One region of the Rhizobium sp. P2_G2 genome, then DNA from elsewhere that is predicted to be linked to it. Evidence: predicted binding sites of a transcription regulator. Region 1 holds the regulator's gene; each other region holds the start of a gene.
What was found. Region 1 encodes PhoB, which activates phosphate uptake and scavenging genes when phosphate is short. Its sites were predicted from a motif close to TGTCATNNANCTGTCAT; they were not measured.
Positions count from the first base shown of each region.

Region 2: the regulator PhoB is predicted to act here: its motif matches at 1,456-1,472, upstream of AC1D06_RS27055 (acetoacetate decarboxylase).
Region 3: the regulator PhoB is predicted to act here: its motif matches at 957-973, upstream of phnF (phosphonate metabolism transcriptional regulator PhnF).

Region 1 covers NZ_JBFUFF010000002.1:35,009-43,371, reverse strand. Annotated here, with positions in the region: gene AC1D06_RS02520 (GcrA family cell cycle regulator) at 1-210, shown strand, start outside; gene ppk2 (polyphosphate kinase 2) at 267-1,145, opposite strand; gene phoR (phosphate regulon sensor histidine kinase PhoR) at 1,341-2,564, shown strand; gene phoU (phosphate signaling complex protein PhoU) at 2,791-3,504, shown strand; gene phoB (phosphate regulon transcriptional regulator PhoB) at 3,659-4,342, shown strand; gene AC1D06_RS02495 (hypothetical protein) at 4,576-5,931, opposite strand; gene AC1D06_RS02490 (NAD(P)H-dependent flavin oxidoreductase) at 6,149-7,105, shown strand; tRNA gene AC1D06_RS02485 (tRNA-Thr) at 7,265-7,340, shown strand; gene AC1D06_RS02480 (HEPN domain-containing protein) at 7,641-8,243, opposite strand; gene AC1D06_RS02475 (ParA family protein) at 8,227-8,363, opposite strand, start outside.
Region 2 covers NZ_JBFUFF010000051.1:43,159-46,772, forward strand. Annotated here, with positions in the region: gene AC1D06_RS27045 (GNAT family N-acetyltransferase) at 40-552, shown strand; gene AC1D06_RS27050 (3-hydroxybutyrate dehydrogenase) at 589-1,377, opposite strand; gene AC1D06_RS27055 (acetoacetate decarboxylase) at 1,587-2,327, shown strand; gene AC1D06_RS27060 (patatin-like phospholipase family protein) at 2,339-3,499, shown strand.
Region 3 covers NZ_JBFUFF010000008.1:66,488-74,850, reverse strand. Annotated here, with positions in the region: gene AC1D06_RS09460 (hydrolase) at 1-221, opposite strand, end outside; gene AC1D06_RS09455 (TetR/AcrR family transcriptional regulator) at 328-924, shown strand; gene phnF (phosphonate metabolism transcriptional regulator PhnF) at 1,196-1,927, shown strand; gene AC1D06_RS09445 (carboxymuconolactone decarboxylase family protein) at 1,956-2,363, opposite strand; gene AC1D06_RS09440 (sugar ABC transporter ATP-binding protein) at 2,382-3,890, opposite strand; gene AC1D06_RS09435 (hypothetical protein) at 3,892-4,980, opposite strand; gene AC1D06_RS09430 (ABC transporter permease) at 4,977-7,100, opposite strand; gene AC1D06_RS09425 (sugar ABC transporter substrate-binding protein) at 7,377-8,363, opposite strand, start outside.

The DNA.
Region 1 (8,363 bases):
GAAACGTTGCCCAACAACGTCGTCGTGCCGATCTTCCGCCGCGTCCCGCTGATCCGGCTCACCGAACGCACCTGCAAATGGCCGCTCGGCGATCCCTTGAAGGAAGATTTCTGCTTCTGCGGCAATGACTCGCCCGACAGCTCGCCCTATTGCGGTTTCCACCAGAAGCTCGCTTACCAGCCTTCGGCCGAACGTCGCCGGATGCGCTGACACCTGCATTTGTCTGCGACAAAGGGCCGGCTTGCCGGCCCTTTGTCGTTTCAGGCTCATTTCAAAATGCCGGGCTTGCCGAGGATTTTTCTGTCGATCTCGCCGATCACCTTCTTGTCCTTGTCTGTATAGTCAAGGCTATCGAGGATGTGGCGGATCATGTTGATCCGGGCGCGGCGCTTGTCATTGCCGAGCACCACCGTCCATGGCGCATGCTCGGTATCGGTTTCCTTGAGCATCCGGCTGCGCTTTTCGGAATAGTCATCCCATTTGTCGAGCGCGGCAATGTCCATCGGCGACAGCTTCCAGCATTTCAGCTTGCTGTGGCGCCGCTCGTGGAAGCGCTTGAGCTGCATTTCCCGGCCGATCTCGATATAGAATTTGAAGAAATGGATGCCGTCGTCGAGGATCAGCTTCTCGAAGCGCGGCACGCTTTTCAGGAATTGCTCGTATTCTTCCTTGCTGCAGAAGCCCATGACCGGCTCGACCCCGGCGCGGTTATACCAGGAGCGGTCATAGTTGACGAACTCGCCGCGCGTCGGGAAGGTCGACACATAGCGCTGGAAATACCATTGGCCGGCTTCGGTGTCCGTCGGCTTGTTCAGCGCCACGACGCGGGCGCTGCGCGGATTCATATAGGAGAGGATGGCATGGATGATGCCGCCCTTGCCGGCCGCATCCCGCCCCTCGAACAAGGACATTACCCGGTCGCCGGATTTCTGTTGCCAGAGCTGCACCTTGACCAGCTCTTCCTGCAGCTTTTCCAGCTCGGCCTCATATTCGTCGTCGTCGAGCTTCTTCTTGTAGGGATAACCGCCGGATTCGAGCGCCTTGTCATCGATCCAGGCCGGCAGCACCGGATCGTCGATATCCCATTGCCGCTTCTTGCCGTCGATCTTGACGTCGACCGCGGGAATATCCGTTTCGACGGCCATTCCACTCCTCCTCATGCCATGCGCGCGGTTCTTTGTTTTGTGCATGTCCTTGTCCCGAAACCGGCGACCGCTTCCGGCAGACATGCTGTCAGTGACATGGACATAATCATCATGTGAATTCAAGCAAAGCGTGAAAAAGCTGTTACATACAGACCATAGAAGGACGTTTTAATTTTCGCAGTGCCGGGGATTCGCATGCTGAAAGCAGTCACTGATTGGCTGTTGGGTCATAAATACAACCTTGCGGCCGTCCTATTGGGCGCAGCCGCGCTGATCGCGGCCGGCACCAATTCCCGTATCGCCGTTTCGGTGATGATCCTTGCCGTGCTGCCGTCGCTGTGGATCAAAGCCACCGCGCCCACGGTGCCGATCGCTGAACAGGAGCCCACGCCTCCGCCGGAGCCGCTCTGCGACGTCAAATCGGCCTTTGCCGGCTTCGACAGCCCGGCCTACCTGCTCGATCCCAAGGCCAATGTCATCTATCAGAACCCGTCCGCGCGGCATGCCTTCGGCGAGATCGAGCCCGGCCAGCACATCTCGGCCCGCATCCGCCTGCCGGCGATCATCGAGATGATCCGCGAGACCATCGCGTCGGGCCGCAACGGCATGACCGAATATGCCGACACCCTGCCGGGCGAAAACATCTTCCAGGTGCGGATGATCCCGGCGGAGACGAAAGAGGGCGAGGCGATCCGCTTCTATGTATTGATCTTCCGCGACATTTCGGAATCGCGCCGCATCGATCGCATGCGCTCCGACTTCGTCGCCAATGCCTCGCATGAATTGCGCACGCCGCTGGCCTCGTTGCGCGGCTTCATCGAAACGCTGCTCGGCCCGGCCCGCACCGACACCGCGGCGCATGAACGGTTCCTGACGATCATGCTCGAACAGGTGACCCGCATGTCGCGCCTGGTCGACGACCTGATGTCGCTGTCGCGGCTCGAGATCAAGGCGCGCGTCGCGCCGGAGGACGCCGTCGACCTGGTGCCGCTCATCGGCTCGGTCTGCGATGCGCTGGCGCCGCTGGCAACCGACCTCGGCGTCGAGATCAAGCGGCATCTGCCCGACCATGCCATCAATGTCAGCGGCGATCGCGACGAGCTGACCCAGGTGTTCGAGAACCTGATCGAGAACGCCTGCAAATACGGCCAGGAGGGCAAGATCGTCGACGTGACGCTGATCGAAAAGCCGCGCCAGCCGATCGAGGTCAGTGTCATCGACTACGGTCCCGGCATTCCCGAAGACCAGGTCCCGCGCCTGACCGAACGCTTCTATCGCGTCAATGTCGAGAGCAGTCGCTCGAAGAAGGGCACCGGCCTCGGATTGGCAATCGTCAAGCACATCCTGACGCGGCACCGCGCCCGCCTGCTCATCCGATCGGAACTCGGCCGCGGCAGCACATTCACCGTGCGCTTCTGACAAAAACGCAGCAATCCCTCCGGCTCGACCGAAAGGATTGACTTTTCAGCACTTTAGTCTGTCATAAATCTTTCGTGACTTTGACATAAAACCCTGGCGTAAAGCGGCTAATGAAAACTTGGCCGACCCTATGTTCCTTGCCAACCCGGATAACCGGCGGCCCAGGACATAGGGGCCGCTTCGGCCGATCCAAAACCGCGCCGGCCGCCCGCCGGTTGGAGGACTATTGATGACCGCACACATCTATTCCGCCTTTGACGAGGAGCTGGCCAACCTTTCCCGCCGCATCGCCGAAATGGGCGGCATGGCCGAGCAGATGGTTTCCGACTCGGTCAAGGCGCTGGTCACGTCGGACTCGGCGCTGGCGCAGCGCGTGATCTCGGAAGACGTGATCATGGACCAGACCGAGCGCGATATCGGCGACAGCGCCATCCTGATGATCGCCAAGCGCCAGCCGGTGGCGTCGGACCTGCGCGAGATCGTCGGTTCGATCCGCATCGCCGCCGATCTCGAACGCGTCGGCGATCTCGGCAAATCCAACGCCAAGCGCGTCATTGCCGTGCAGACCACCGGCATTCCGCGGCCGCTCGCCCGCGGCATCGAACATCTCTCCGAACTGGCGCTGACCCAGCTCAAGGACGTGCTCGACGTCTATGCCACCCGCTCGGCGGAAAAGGCCGAGGTGATCCGCCAGCGCGATGGCGAGATCGACGCCGTCTATACCTCGCTGTTCCGCGAAATGCTCACCTACATGATGGAAGACCCGCGCAACATCACGCCCTGCACGCATCTCCTGTTCTGCGCCAAGAACATCGAGCGCATCGGCGACCATGCGACCAATATCGCGGAAACCATCTACTACATGAAGACGGGCGAACAGCCGACCGGCGAACGCGTCAAGGAAGACAATACGGCTTCCGTGGTGCAGCCGGGCCAGTGATGCCGATTGCGCATTTCGGCCAGCTGCCGCCAATGGCGTCCCTGGCCGCCGATCATCAGCGCCGGCATCGGACGAGACTATGCCGGTAGTAACAATCGCAGCCGCCTGGGCGCGGGGCACGCGCCAGGCGTGATTGCCGACGGAGCAGAGTACCATGCAGCCGAGAATTATGGTTGTGGAAGACGAGGAAGCGCTGGGCACGCTGCTCAGCTACAACCTCGAAGCAGAGGGATATGACGTCGAGGTGATCCCGCGCGGCGACGAGGCGGATATCCGCCTGCAGGAGCGCGTCCCGGACCTGTTGCTGCTCGACTGGATGCTGCCCGGCGTGTCCGGCATCGAATTGTGCCGTCGGCTCAGGATGCGCCCCGAAACCGAGCGCCTGCCGGTGATCATGCTCACCGCCCGCGGCGAGGAAAGCGAGCGCGTCCGCGGCCTGTCGACCGGCGCCGACGACTATGTCGTCAAACCGTTCTCGACCCCGGAACTGATGGCCCGCATCAAGGCCATGCTGCGCCGGGTGCGGCCCAACGCCATTTCCTCGATCCTCAAATGCGGCGATGTCGAGCTCGACCGCGAAACCTACCGCGTCCACCGCCGCTCCCGCGAAATCCGCCTCGGACCGACGGAATTCAAGCTGCTGGAATTCTTCATGTCGTCGCCGGGCCGGGTGTTCTCCCGCTCGCAACTGCTCGACGGCGTCTGGGGCCACGACATCTATGTCGACGAACGCACCGTCGACGTCCATGTCGGGCGGTTGCGCAAGGCGCTCAATCTGTCGAACATGCCGGATGTGATCCGCACCGTGCGCGGTGCGGGGTATGCGATGGAAGTGTGATTGGCCGTTCGCTTCGTTGGCGTTTGCGGTTCACCCCCCTCTGTCCTGCCGGACATCTCCCCCTCAAGGGGGGAGATTGGCAAGAGGCTTGCTCACCGCTCCACATCGCCAACGAAGAGTGAATTCACGATGGGAATTTGGGGCAGCAAGAGCGCCCCATCCAATCTCCCCCCTTGAGGGGGAGATGTCCGGCAGGACAGAGGGGGGTGGCGCCAGGCGCCATTGCTTTCAGCTCAAGCCCCCGGCCCAATCCTGATCCCATAAAGCCGGATCGCCCGCCCCTGCCCAGTCAGATCACTGTTGATGATCACAAACCCCGGCTCGTTCGGCGCCTGCTTGCCATCAAACTTCACCTGGATCAGCTCATCCACCCGCTCATTGGAGATCGTGAACCGATGCCGCCCGCAATCGCCGAGGCTGGCGAAGGCGCATTGGATATAGATCTGCGACGGTTTGTCGCCATCGGCGCGTAGCGTCACAGCCAGCGTCGAGGTCTTGCCCGCAAGATTCTTCAGCACATCGGCCGGCACCTCGATCCGCACTTCGCCATCCTGGTCCGGCGCATTCGAGATGATCATGATCGCCTTGCCGTCGCTGTCGGTGACGTCGCTGACCTTGGCCTGCGACGCCGGCTTGACCGCACTGGTGTCGCCGGGCTTGAGCACGCTCACCCAATCGCCGGAAAAGCCGCGCAGCGGATCGAGCGGGGTTTTCAGCGGCACCTTCGGATCGAAATCCTCGCTCTGCAATTGCTTGGGGATGAAATCGAAATCGCCGCCGCCATGCATGGCCGCACCGATCATGCCGGTCGCATAGGCCCACCAGGCACCGAAGCCGATGACGCCCAGCAGCACGCAATAGACGAACAGCGACACGATCCAGGAGCCGCGCCGGCGTCGCGCGGCACGCTTCTGCGGCGCCACCTTGCGCCCTTCCGGCGTCGAAGGCTCGGCCCAGGCCGGATCCTCTTCCTCATGCCGGATATTTTGCGCCCGTCCCTTGCCGCGCGCTTCGGCGACCAAAGGTGCGTCGATCACCGGTTCGACCCGCCGCGTTCTTGCGCCGGCTTTGGACGGTGCGCGCTCATCGCGGGTGGCCGAAAAATCGGAAAACGCGCCGTCTTCCTCGATCTCCGGCGGTATCGCGCGCGCCACGACCGGCTCCGCCATGGGCGTGACCGGCTGCGCCGCCTGGCGCACCGGCTCGACAATCGGCGGCTCGCGCCGTGAAGGCTGAGCCGGCTCAGGCCAGGCCGACGGCGGCGCATCGACGAACCGCTCCGGCGCCGGCGGCGCGATATCGGGCTCAGGCACCGCCTCCGGCGGCTCGAACGGCGTGTTCTCGATGAAAATCTTGTCGAGCCGCGCCGACATGCGCAGCTTTTCGAGTTCTTCGTCCTCGATCGCGCGGATGGTGAATTCCAGCCGCTGCCGCTGCCGCTCGATCACCGTCATGTCGTGGATGTCCTGCTTGCGCAGGCCGGCATCGAGTGCATTGCGCGCCGACTGATAGATACGCGCGCGTATTTCCGGATTGGACCTTTCGGCCCTGTCCAGAGCGTTGCGGATCGCCTGTTCCAGTCCACTCACGCTTTAAAATACCTCGATACGCGGGACATTCTCATTATGACCCTTGGGTAATCATTCGCCAGCACCTTTTCAAGTTCCGAGCCGAATGCCTCCCCCGCTAATATCGGCTTTGCAGCCAAAAAATGGCGGTCTGACGCACGCGACGAAAATACAAGGTTGAACAAACCATCTTTCCAGGGATAGGCTGCCGCCAACTTAGCGCATTCCGGACCTTATCATGCTCCCCGCCATTCTCCGCGACGATCTCAGGCTGCCGCTGGTCGCCGCACCCATGTTCATCATCTCGCATCCGGAACTGGTGATCGCCCAGTGCAAGGCCGGCATTGTCGGCTCGTTTCCGGCGCTCAATGCGCGGCCGGAAAGCCAGCTCGACGAATGGCTGGCCGAAATCACCGAGGCGCTCGCCGCCCACAATGCCAAGGGCGAGGGCCGCCGGGCCGCCCCCTTCGCCGTCAACCAGATCGTCCATGCCACCAACAAGCGGCTGGAGCACGATCTCGGCCTCTGCGTCAAATACAAGGTGCCGATCGTCATCTCCTCGCTCGGCGCCGTGCCCGAGGTCAATGCCGCCATCCATTCCTATGGCGGTGTGGTGCTGCATGACGTGATCAACAACCGCCACGCCAATTCCGCGATCCGCAAGGGCGCCGACGGCCTGATCGCCGTAGCCGCCGGCGCCGGCGGCCATGCCGGCCGGCTCTCGCCCTTCGCCCTGGTGCAGGAAATCCGCGAGTGGTTCGACGGCCCGCTGCTGCTCTCCGGCGCCATCGCCAATGGCGGCGCCATCCTCGCCGCCCGCGCCATGGGCGCCGACCTGGCCTATATCGGCACCCCCTTCATCGCCACGCCCGAAGCCCGCGCCACCGACGCCTACAAGCAGATGATTGTCGCCAGCCGCGCCGAAGACGTCGTCTATTCCAGCTATTTCACCGGCATCCACGGCAATTACCTCAAGGGCTCGATCGAAGCCGCCGGCCTCGACCCGGCCAACCTGCCCGAAGCCGATCCCACAAAGATGGATTTCGAAAAAGCCACATCCGGCCCGAAAGCCTGGAAGGACATCTGGGGCTCCGGCCAGGGCATCGCCGCCGTCAAGGCGATCGAACCGGTCGAGACGCTGATCACCCGCCTCGAAGCCGAATACCACGCCGCTAAGGCTCGCATCTGCGGCTGATCCGCCGAACACGACCGCGTTTCCCGGCGGAGCTTGCCGCAGGCTGGCCCGATCGCGCAAAAATGCGGAAATGGCGTCATTCCGACTTGCAATCGTGAGCTTTTGCCTTTATCAGCCCCTCCGGAATATCCGAGCCGGTCCAACCGGTGCATTGGATTTGCCGCTTTAGCTCAGTCGGTAGAGCACATCATTCGTAATGATGGGGTCCTCGGTTCGATTCCGGGAAGCGGCACCACTTAACTATCTGTTTTTAAATACTTTTATCAAGTTGTGTCCTTAGGGCGCGCTCGACAAACTCGAATGTGTCGGCACAAAATCGGCACGCCTCTTGATTTAGAGGAAGCAAACTTATTCACAGATATTTGGAGACTCGACCACCACGACCTGATGCCGCAGGCATTTCAGGCCGTGTCCGCAGCCATGGGCTCGCCAACACGAATTGCGTCACACAAAGTCCAAGTCGGCAACATCACTGGTAAGGGCGACGAATGCGTCTGGAAAACCATATGTCGCTCCCGAAAGGCGACACGGCCTATCAGACCGCAATCCTCTCAATTGCCTCCACAAGAGCCACCAAGTACCTGATGACTTCCTGTGCGTCAGCAAGCTCCGCAGGCGTTCTCGCTCCTGTGGTCAAGTCCATGTCCGCATTGTGTGCAATCAGGTGCCGCCGCGCGGTAATGTTGTTCAACTTCGCTCTGGCGTCCTTTTTTGGCAGACCGACGGCCTGCGCGATCGCTGTCCACTTGTTGGGTTCCGTCCAAAAATACGACAAGCCATCAGCAACGCCATCCGCACCTTGAAAGCTCTTCATTCGCACAGCCTGGGTGATCGAGTGATGAAAGACAACCACGGCTTGAACCGCATTCTGCGACACGAATTGAGTGGCGCTGGAAAGCGGTATCTTTTCGTTTTGCAACTTGTCGGTCTGAGCATGGCCATTGGCAAATCGCTTGGTAGTTTCTTCGATAACGAGTTCAGTGATGTAGTGTTCGAATGCGGATACCGCCGCGATCCAAACGAAACGCAGGCCGAAACCGGCCGTATAGCCCTGACCTTTCAAATGATTGTAGATGGTTATCGCCTCTCTACACTCGGCAAGATTGAGGTCGAAACTTGCCTTAGCTGCACTTGGCATCGAGAAGGTTCACGATCTTATCAGCGATTGCATCGAAGATTCGGTCAAAATCACTGGCATTAGTTAGAGCTTGCGTCAGTACATTTCCGCCTAGGCCGTCGTCTTTTAAGTCACGCTCTG
Region 2 (3,614 bases), on a different contig from region 1:
AGTAGCGGCTTCCGAACAACCGCCCCCAGGACATTCCCCATGCCCCTCGTCCGCCCCATCCGCCCCACTGACGCCGATGACGTTGCCGCTATCTACGCCTACGAATCCGTCATCACAAATACCGGCCAGATCCCGCATCGCGATGCCGCCTTTTGGCAGAATTTCTACAAGTCCCGCGATCCCGGCGGTGTCGAACTGGTCGCGGAAATCGAGGGCAGGGCGGTCGGCCATCTCGGCATGATCATGAACCACACGCCGCGCCGCAAGCACGTCGCGAGCTTCGGCATCTCCGTCCATCCGGACTTCCAGGGCCGTGGCGTCGGCCATGCGCTGATGAGTGAAATGCTCAATATGGCGGACAATTGGCTGAATCTGATGCGCGTCGAGCTGGCGGTCGCGTCGACAAACGAGCGCGCCATCCACCTCTATAAGAAGCATGGATTCGAGATCGAGGGTGAGGCGCGCTACGATCTCTTTAGTGCAGGCCATTATTCGAGCAGCCTGCACATGGCGCGGTTTCATCCGCGCTTTGCCCCGATGCTGAGCGCCTGAGCACTGCGCCGTCGCGACGCTCTCAGTCGGTGGCGATTACTCGGCGGTCCAGCCGCCGTCGACCGGCAGCGTCACGCCGGTGATCTGCTTGGCGCCATCTGTGCAGAGGAACAGCGCCACGGCGGCGATTTCCTCGACGGTGACGAATTCCTTGGTCGGCTGGGCAGCGAGCAGCACGTCGTGCTTGACCTGTTCCTCGGTCATGTTGCGCGCCTTCATCGTGTCCGGGATTTGCTTCTCGACCAGAGGCGTCCAGACATAGCCAGGGGCGATGGCGTTGCAGGTGATGCCGTCGCGGGCAGCTTCCAGCGCCACGGTCTTGGTCAGGCCGGCAATGCCGTGCTTGGCCGAGACATAGGCCGACTTGAACGGCGAGGCGACCAGCGCATGCGCCGAGGCGGTGTTGATGATGCGGCCCCATTTGCGCGCCTTCATGCCTGGAATGGCGGCCTTGATGGCGTAGAAGGCTGCAAGCAGGTTGATGCGGATGATCGCTTCCCATTTGTCGTCAGGAAAGTCTTCGATCGGCGAGACGAACTGGATGCCGGCATTGTTGACCAGGATGTCGAGCGTGCCGAAGGCGGCTTCCGCATCCTTGACCATCGCCGTGACTTCCGCGCCGTCCATCATATTGGCGGCGGAATAGCGGCACTTGACGCCGAAATCCTTTTCGATCGCCGCGCGCTCCGCCTCGATCGCGGCAGCATCGCCCAGGCCGTTGATGGTGACGTTGGAGCCTTCAGCGGCAAAAGCGCGGGCGATGGCAAGGCCGATGCCGCTGGTGGAGCCAGTGACGAGTGCATTCTTGGAAATGAGAGAACCCATGAGCTTTTCCCGCATGTGCTAAGAGACGGAGAGGAGACGGCGAGACTGCCGAAATAATTCGTACATTTGCATTCTCTCATGTCGCTTTGATTACAATAAGAAATAACCAGCCCCTGCGCGCTTTTGGCGCGCCTTTGAATCCGGACGCTGACACGTCCACGTCATGCTGCTATGCAATATCCTTCCAACCACACCGATGGGGATCGAAGATGAAGGCTGACGATATCCTGAAACACGCCTACGCAATGCCGCTGACCAATCCCTCCTATCCGCCCGGCCCTTATCGTTTCTTCGATCGCGAATATGTCATCATCACCTACCGCACGACGCGCGAGGCGCTTGAAGCTGTCGTGCCGGAGCCGCTCGAATTCGACGAGCCGCTGGTGAAGTATGAGTTCATCCGCATGCCCGACTCCACCGGCTTCGGCGATTATACCGAGACCGGACAGGTGATCCCGGTCACCTATAAGGGCCAGAAGGGCGGCTACGTCCATTCGATGTTCCTCGATGACGACGCGCCGATCGCCGGCGGCCGCGAGATCTGGGGCTTCCCGAAGAAACTCGCCACGCCCAAGATCGTCAACGAAGGCGAGGTCGTGGTCGGCACGCTGCATTATGGCAGCGTGCTCTGCGCCACCGGGACTATGGGCTACAAGCATCGGGCGATCGAAAAGGGTCCGCTGCTCGAGGCGCTCAAGGAACCGAACTTCCTGATCAAGATCATCCCGCATGTCGACGCCACGCCGCGCATCTGCGAACTGGTCCGCTACTATCTGACCGATATCGACCTGAAGGAGGCCTGGACCTCGCCGGCGGCGTTGGATCTCCGTCCGCATGTCATGGCCGATGTCGCTCGCCTGCCGGTAGTCGAAGTCGTCTCCGCTGTCCACTTCGTCGCCGACCTGACGCTCGGTCTCGGCGAAGTCGTCCACGATTATCTGGCGAAGTGAGGGAGTGGCACATGCTCGAACGCAATACCAGCAAATCTCTCAAGCCAACGCCTGCCGAAATCGCCCAACAGTATGACCGCGTCGCTCTGGTCTTCCAGGGCGGCGGTGCGCTCGGCGCCTATCAGCCCGGCGTCTACCAGGCGCTGGTCGAGGCCGGCATCGAGCCGACCTGGCTGTCCGGCGTGTCGATCGGTGCGATCAATGCGGCGATCATCGCCGGCAACGAGCCGAGCCGCCGCATGCAGCGGCTGGAACAGTTCTGGCACATCATTTCCGGCCGCAAGATCTGGGCCTATACGCCGGAAGGCGATTTCTTCCGCGACATCCGCAACCGCACCAGCTCCTGGATGACGATGACCATGGGCCAGCCCGGCTTCTTCAAGCCGCGCTTCCAGAATCCCTGGTTCCAGCTGGCCGGCGCCGAGGGTGCCACGAGCTTCTATGACAGTGCCGAACTGCGCCAGACGCTGCTCGACCTGATCGACTTTAATGTCCTCAACGATGGCAAGAAGCGCTTCAGCGTTGGCGCGGTCAACGTCCGAACCGGCAACTTCCTCTATTTCGACACCGACAAAATCCGCATCGAACCGGAGCACATCATGGCATCGGGCGCGCTGCCGCCGGCGCTGCCGCCGGTCCGCATCGAGGGCGAATATTATTGGGATGGCGGCATCGTCTCCAACACGCCGCTGCAATACCTGCTCGACCAGGAAGAGGATCGCTCCTCGCTGGTTTTCCAGGTCGACCTGTTTTCCGCTCGCGGCGTGCTGCCGCGCTCGATGCCGGATGTATTGTCGCGCCACAAGGACATCATGTATTCCAGCCGCACGCGCCAGAACACGGATAACTTCAAACGCATCCACGGCATGAAGATGAAGCTGTTGCACGCCCTGCAGCGCGTGCCGCGCGAGCAGTTGTCAGCCGACGAACTGACGCTGATCGAGGATTATTCCAAGGCCGGCGTCGTCAATATCGTCCACCTCATCTACCAGCACAAGAATTACGAAGGCCACGCCAAGGACTACGAATTCTCCGGCACGTCGATGCGCGAGCATTGGGATATGGGGATGGAAGACACCAAGCGCACGCTGCGTCACAGCCAATGGCTGGAGCCGCCCACCAATGCCGAAGGTGTGGCGATCCACGACCTGCATCGCGAAGACCCGGTGTGATTTTTGGGCGGGGTCCTTCGAGGCCCCATTCCGCTTCGCGTCATGGGGCGCCTCAGGATGAGGGGAGTTTGGGGCACTGCGGTGCCCCATTTGCGTTGTGCGCCCAGCATGGGCG
Region 3 (8,363 bases), on a different contig from region 1:
TGCATCGGCTGGTCGACATTGCGCGACGGCATGTCGGCATAGTCCTTGGCGAAGTTGACGAACACCAGGGCAACGAGCGCGCCGGCGGCACGGAATTTCTCGGCGGTTGGAATGGCATTGGCGACCACCTCCGCGCCCAGGCGCGGGCGGATTTGCGGATTGCTGGCGACGCCGTTCTGCAGATCAATGAGAACGAGGGCCGTGGTCTTGGGATCAAGCATGGGAATGCCTCTTGAGACAGGATTGCAACGGAGAGATGACGGGAGAGATCTGTCGTGTTATGTGAGGATAGACTCGCAAAACAGATAGTTGAGGATATCCTCGCAAATGTCAACAGTGATATCAGCCGTGGCGCCGAAAAGGGCGAGAGGCCGCCTGCGCGTCGATGCCATCATGCAGTCTGGCGCCGAACTTTTCGCCGAAAAGGGCTATGATGCAGCGACGATGACGGAGATCGCAGCCCGCTCCGGCACCGCGATCGGCTCGCTCTACCGCTTCTTCCCGACCAAGGAGACGCTCGCCGACGCCTTGATCATGCGTTACGCCGAAAAGCTGTTCGAAGGGCTCGACGAAATCATCAGCGACAGCCATCAGCTTTTCGGCGAACAGCTTGCCAACCGCTTCATCGACCTGATGATCGCGCTGCGCGGCGACCGTGCCGTGGCCGTATCGCTGGTCGATCATCAGGAGGATGCCTCCGGCCGCCGTGGCGCGCTGCGCAACGGCTCGATCGAGCGGATCGCCAAGGCTTTGAAAGCGCAAAACAATCGCCTCGCCGAGGAGCATGCGACGGCGATGGGCTCGGTGATCCTGCACCTGCTGAAATCAGTTCCCCCCCTTGCCGACAAGGGCGGGGCGGATGCGGAGAGGCAGATTGCAGAGGTGCGCAAGATGGCCGGCGCCTATATTGTGGCCGCCGCATAATTCCTCCAGTCGTCCGGACGAATTCATATGGTTGTCATGGAACCGTCGTATGTGCTTCGCCATAACTTAAAGGGCAGGCATTCGTCTTTGGTACCAAAATCCCTCCCCGCAAGGGAGAGGGGCTTAACTTGCGGCTCCGCCGTGCCCTGATTGAGGCAAGGAGAGTGCCGCGAGTCTTCTCCCCCTTGTGGGAGAGATGGCCGCCCTTCGATGAACTCAGGAGGCCAGAGAGGGCCTTTCCATAGGCGATTGCCCCGGCATGGAGGGCGAGATGACAGCAGAAATCGACCGTGAAGCCGGCAGCACGCTCTGGCACCAGATCGCCGAACTGTTGGCAAACGAGATCGAATCCGGCGCCCTGCGACCCGGCCAGCAATTGCCGACCGAGACCAAGCTGATGCAGCGCTTTAATGTCAGCCGTTTTACCATCCGGCAGACCATCGCCCATCTCGAGGCGCGTGGTCTGGTGCGCGCCGAACAGGGTCGCGGCACCTTCGTGCACAAGGGCATGCTGGACTATCCGCTCTCGAAGAAGACCCGGTTTTCCAAGAACCTGATCGAACAGGGTTTCGAGCCCGGCGGTGAATTGCTGGTGCATGAAATCATCCCGGCGCCGCGGCATGTCGTGGTTCGGCTGAGGCTGCCGCTCGGCGCCGCCGTTATCCATCGCGTCGTCGTGTCGACCGCTGACGGCATTCCAGTAGAGATCGGTGATTCCTATTATCCAGCGGCGCGCTTTCCCGATTTCGACAAGGCACGCGAATGTTTTCCGACCGTGACCGCGGCGTTCGCCACCTACGGCATCCGCGACTATGACAGACTGGTCACAGAGATAGAGGCACGCTTGCCGACCGCCGACGAAGCCCGCCTGCTACGCCAGCCGAAGTCGACGCCGGTGCTGATCGTCCGCAAAGTCGACATCGACCAGAACGGCATGCCCTTCAATTATGGCGAAACGGTCTGGTCGTCGGAGCGGGTGACCTTCACGGTTGGCAAGGACTGAAACGGCTCGCTCTACTCTAGTACCAAATTCAACCTACCTGGAATTCCGGATCGACGGGAATCTGCATCGCCGTGACCAGATGATTGGTCTGGGCGGCCAGCCCGATCACAGCCAGCAGTTCGGCATGCTGCGCATCCGTCATGCCGCGGCCTCGTGCGGCGGCGGTGTGGGAATGGACGCAATAGCTGCAGGAATTGGCGGTCGAGACGGCGATATAGATCATCTCGCGGGTCAGCGGATCGAGCGCGCCTTCCGTCGCCATCACCGCTTTCAGCCCTTCCCAGGTGCGCTTGAGCAGCGGCGGGTCATTCGCCAGCCCACGCCAGAAATTGTTGACGAAATCGGATTTGCGCGTGGCGCGGATATCGTCAAATACCGCCTTGGCCGCAGGAGTGGCATCGATCTCAATGTCGGTCAGGAGTTTTACGGTGGACATGGCTATTCCTTCTCGCAGCTAGTGAACTGCCGCATACATGATCTTCTCTTCCGTCGATTCCGTCGGCGAGAATTCTTCGACGATCCGCCCCTGCCGGCAGACCAGAATGCGATCCGACAGGTTCATGATCTCTGGCAGATAGGAGGAAATCACCACCACCGCCAGCCCCTGGTCCGCCAGTCCATTGATGATCTGGTGGATTTCGGCGATGGCGCCGACATCGACGCCACGCGTCGGCTCATCGAAGATGACGAGGCGCGGCTTCTGCACTAGCCCTTTGCCGATCACCACTTTCTGCTGGTTGCCGCCGGAAAGTTCGACGACCCGGGCATTGTCGTTGATGGCGCGGATATTGAGCGCCTTCGACCATTCGGCCGAGAGCGCATGCATCTCCTTGACGCTCATGACCGTGCTTTTCTCGCGACCGGCCGCCAGAAGACCGCCGAACAGGTTCTCGGCGATCGACATGGTCTCGAAAAAGCCTTCGCTCTTGCGATCCTCGGTGACATAGACGATGCCGTCACCCACCGCCTCGCGCGGCACGTAATAGCGCACCGGCTTGTCGTCGAGCTCGATCGTACCGCCACGGTTGAAGTCGCGCTTATAGATGCCTGCGACCACCTTGAAGGTCTCGGTGCGGCCCGAGCCGATCAGGCCGAAGACGCCGGTGATCTGGCCCTCGAAAATCGAAAAGGAATTGTTGCGCACGACATTGCTCATCGAAATGTCCTGCACCGACAGCACCTTCTTGCCCGGCTTCCGGATCGTGGAGGCATCGCGTTGGCGGTAGAGCGCGCCCGACAGCGTGCGGCCGACCATGGCGGCGATGATCTTTTCCCGGTCGAAATCCGCGGTCGGCCCGGATGCCACCAGTTCGCCGTCGCGCAGAATGGTGATCCGGTCGGACAGCAGCAGCGCCTCTTCCAGCGCATGGCTGATGAAGACGATCGACACGCCGCGCGCTTTCAGCCGGCGAACCAGCGCAAAGAAATGCCGCTTCTCCTCCGGCGTCAATGTCGCCGTCGGCTCGTCGAAAATGATGATCTCGGCATTGTGCTGGACGGCGCGGGCAATCTCGACCATCTGCTTCTTCGCCGCCCCAAGCGTTTCGACCATGGCCGTCGGATCGACCGGGAAATTCAGCGACTGCAGGAATTGCTGAGCCGAAATATAGATGCCGCGCAGCCGATTGAGGAAAGCTTCTGAGCCAAGATAGAGATTCTGCGCCACCGTCATCGACGGCACCAAGCTGGTTTCCTGAAACACCATGGCAATGCCGGCGTTGAGCGCCGCATGCGGCGTCGCGTAGGCAATCTCCTTGTCATGGTGGAACATCTTTCCCGACGTCATCTCAACCACGCCGGCAATGATTTTCGTCAGCGTCGACTTGCCGGCGCCGTTTTCGCCAAGCAGCGCATGGATCTCGCCCTTGCGCAGATCGAAGCTGACACTCTTGACGGCTGGGACACCGCGATAGGCTTTGGTGACGTTTTCGAGGCGGATGATGATGTCGCTGTTATCGCTCATCTCATGCCCCCTTGTTCAAGTCGATGGACAGAACGCAGTTGCCGCCCTTGGACGCGGCGTAACATCTGATGTCCCCGGCATTTTTCAGGTGAATGACGCCCGTGATCCCATGGCGTGAACCATTGGCTCGGCTATGGATGCTGGAGACCGGCTGATAGTCGTCGTCGAGTTGTGCGATCATGCCGTAGGACCGGCTGGGCGACCAAGGCTTATGTACGCCCATGCTGCGAATGGCGCCGCATTGCAGCGGCTCAAGGAAGGAGCGACCCGACGACAAGGCCGGCGCTATCCAGTGTTCTTCCGCCACTTCCTCCATCATTGCCTGCCGATAGTCATCCTCTTGCAAGACGAACTCGATCAAACGGTTCATTGGCGCGAAGATGCAAAGGCTCATGCCGCCATAGATAGCTGGCGCCATCCGCGAGGGATAACCCGGCAAATTATCGGTCAAAGTCTTTTGGTCGCTCGTCCTGTCATCGATCTGGATCAACCTCCGCCTCCAGCTTTCGCTGACGACAATCCTGTCCTTTCCGGTACCGCCCCATGTGATGTCGAGGCCGGAGGGATAGGCAAGCCCATCGGCAATCTTATGAAAATCTTGTGATTTCAAGTCCATGAACCAAATCGAACCGCTCCTGCCGTGCGACAGAAGATCACGCGACCAGCGCGACGGGCTGACGTCCCTCGAACCGTTCGTGAGATAAAGCCGGTTGTTGGTCGCGCTTAAGTTCAGGGCGGTGATGCATTTGATCTCGTCGGGTTTTTCGACTGCGACACCATTCACAAGCAGCGTGCCGTCTTCGAGTCCAACTGCGAGAGCGCCATGATGGCCGGTATCCACCGCAGTTATCGGGGCGGGGAACGTCTGGTAAAGGTTTGCCGGCTTATCGGCCTTCATCCGCCAGAGGTTGTTGCCGCTGGAGATGAACACGGCCTCATCATCGTAGTCGTAAGCCATATCATCCGGCGCTTCGAGCTCGGCGACCACCTCCGCCTCATCCAGTATCGTGTTCGGCCGGAACGCACCATCGAGCGGCGGAATGGTCACCGCCTTGCCGCGGAAAAGATCGAGGATCGGATCGAAGATCATTTCGCCGCTCCCCAATAGGAGGCCGGGCCGACCCAGTCCGGATCGGCCTCCGGCAGCTTGAACCTGCCGATGCGGTTGTTGAGAATGCCGCCGATGAAGAGATACCCCTTGTGCTCGCGCATCGAGGTGACCATGGGATGCGATACACCGGTCATATCGCCCAGCGTTCCGACGATTTGGCCAGCTTCGTCGAATTTCACCACGCCGCCGGTATTGATGTTGGGAAACAGCCAATCGTCCTGCGGCAGGCGCCGGGTCATGCGTTTGCGAAAACCGGGATGGCGCAGCGACAGGTCGAAGCTCGGCGTGCGCATGCCGAGCCACGCCATCCAGTATTTCCCGCCCGAGGCGCGATTGATATTGTCGGGATAGCCGGGCATGTCCTTGATCACGCATTCGGCCATGCCGGCTTTCGGCCCTTCCAGCCAGTAGCGGTGTACGCGGCAGGCCCAGCTTTCGGCGACGAACAGCGACTTGCCGTCATGGGCGATGCAGACGCCGTTGAGATAGCGGTAGCCGTCGAGCAGGGTTTTCGTCGTCCCGTCCTTCGGGTCATAAACGAGCAAGCGGCCGGTGGCGCGGTTTTCGATCGAATCGAGTGCCCAGTCATGCGCGTCGTAACGCTTGGTCGAGTCGGTGAAATAGATGCGGCCATCGGGGGCGATGTCGCAGTCATTCGGGTCGCGCAGCCGGGCGTCGTCGACCACGGAGGTCCAGCTGCGCCGCGTCTCGGCCGACAGTTTCTTCACCTCGCGATCGGGCGAGATCGAATAGAGCCCCATGGCGCCGACGCACGAGATCAGATTGCCGGATTTGTCGAAGGTAAGCCCGAGCGGGAAACCGCCAACGTGGGCGAAGACTTCCGACTTGACATAATCCGGCGCGAAGAAGCGGATGATTTCGCCATGCCGTGTGCCGCAATAAAGATGGTCGTTGCGGTCGAGAATGACGTCTTCCGGCCCTTCGAGTTCGCCGAGACCGATATAGTCGGTCCTCGAAATCGCATTGTTGAGCGCATAAGGCGTGCCGGAATTCGGTTCGGCCGATTGCGTCTCGCCCATCTTCAGATAGACTGGGGCGACGTAGACTTCGTTCAGCACCTTGTGGCGGTTCTTCAGCCAGCGGATGTCGATCGTCACGGCAACCGCCAGCATGATACCCAGCACCATCTGGTTCGTGCCGGTGCCATAGCCTAGCCGGATCAGGCCATTGGTCATTACCAGCACGATGATCGCGCCCATCATGCCCTTGACCACCGAGCCGCGTCCACCGCCGAGCGAATTGCCGCCGACCACCGCCGCCGTCAGCGCCAGGATTTCGAGATTGAGACCTGTGCCTGGTCCGGCGCCCGAAAGCCGGCAGGCGATCAGGAAGCCAGCAATCGAGGCGCAGAGACCGGAAAATACATAGGTCATAAAGACGGTTTGCCGCACCTTGATGCCGGCATTGTGGGCCGACCGGCGTGAGCCGCCGACGGCGAGCACATGCCAGCCCGGCCGCGACCGCGTCAGCGCGATATGGGTGAGGATGGCGATGACGACCGCCGCGATCACCGGGATGGAAAAGCCATAGACGGTACTGTCACCGACAAAATCCCAGATGTCGGAGGAGGCCATCGAGGTCTGGATCGCTGCGCCATAGTTGACGACCAGGATATCGAAGATCGCACGGCCGATGATGAAGGTGACGAGCGTGGTGAGGAAGGCGCGCAGGCGCAGATAGCCGACGAGATAGCCGTTGATGGCGCCAAAGGCGACGCCGGTCGCCAGTGCCGCGATGAATGCCAGCCAGACGGGTTGGTCGAGAATCATGAACACGCCGACGGCGGCGAAGCACGAGAGCGCGAAGATCGAGCCGACGGACAGGTCGATGCCGCCGCCGAGCATGACGACAGTCAACCCGGTGACGACAATCGAGAATTCGCCGAGCTGGCGGGTCGATTCCTGCAGCGAATAGAGCTTGAAGAAGCCGGGGATGGCAGTGCCGAAGCTGGCAACGACAATCACCAGCGCGATGAACGGAATGGCATTGTCCGTCCAGCGCTTGGTGAGGATCTCGCCGATAAGATGATCGGGAATATTGTTGTATCGCCAGGCTTGCAGGCGTTCACGAAAGGACATCGGCCACCGCGTCATGCTGCTTGATTGGGTCGAGCGGGAGGATGCCCGCTCGACGAGTGGAGAGAGCCCCCTCATCCGACCCTTCGGGCCACCTTCTCCCCGAGGGGAGAAGAGGGCGTTTGCCGGACCGCATCAGCCAACCATTGGCGCAGAGGATGAGTGCAACAATATCGATGTTGCGATCCGGACGGGAAGGGTGCCGCTCGCTCCCTCTTCTCCCCTCGGGGAGAAGGTGGCCCGAAGGGTCGGATGAGGGGGCGAGCCGGATGCCAAGGCCTACTGCTTCGCTTCAGCCTGCAGCGCCTTCAGATCCCAGCAACTGTCGGGCCGGAGATTCTCCTTCGTCGTCGACTTCATCAGTGTGTAGATATAGGGCGAGGCTGTCGCGGGCTTCTGGCCGCTCTGCAGCAGGTATTTGATCACCGACACCATGTTGTTGGTTTCCTTGGCGAGTTCGGTCATGACAACCGCGCCATAGGTGCCATCGGCGATGCGATCGCAATCGGCAGTCTTCTCGCCGCCGCCGGTGGTCACCAGGAAGACCTTGCCTTGCAGCTTGGCGTCGCGGATCGCCGCCGAGGCACCGGTGGCGTCGCCATCCCAGAAATCGATAATGCCGCAGATGTCCGGATGCTGCTGCAGCATGGTCGTGGTCACGTTGCGCGAGGTGGTCGCATCCCAGTTGGAATCCGGCTTGGCGACGACCTGGAAATCTGGATGTTTCGCCAGCACTTCCATGATCCCGGCATATTGATACAGGCTGGTGGCGTTGACCTCATCGCCCTGCACGAGACCGATCTTCTTGGAGGAGTTCGGGCCGCAGCCCTTGACCACGGCTTCGGCTTCGAGACGGCCGAGTTCAGTCCAGTCGCCGCCGACATAGGCATCGGCCTTGAAGTTGGCCGGGTTGTCGATCAGGAGCACGAAAATGCCCTCCGACTGCGCCTTCTTCATCAGCTTGGAATAGGAGTTGAGGTCCGGCGACATGACGATCAGCACGTCAGGCTTGCTGTCCGACGAGATCACTTCGGTGATTGCCTGCGCGCCGGCCTCGACGCTCCAATTCGGATCGCGGGTTTCGAACTTGCCTCCGAAGGCGTTGACCTCGCGCTGGATGATCGCCGACCAGCCCTGGGCGAGGTCGAAGCCCATAGCCATCGGCACCATGACGATGCGCTTGCCCTTGAGCGCCGATGAATAGGCCGCCGGTGCCGGATCGTCAGCAGCCTTGGTCGAGACGGTGGCCGAGAGCGAAATGCCAAG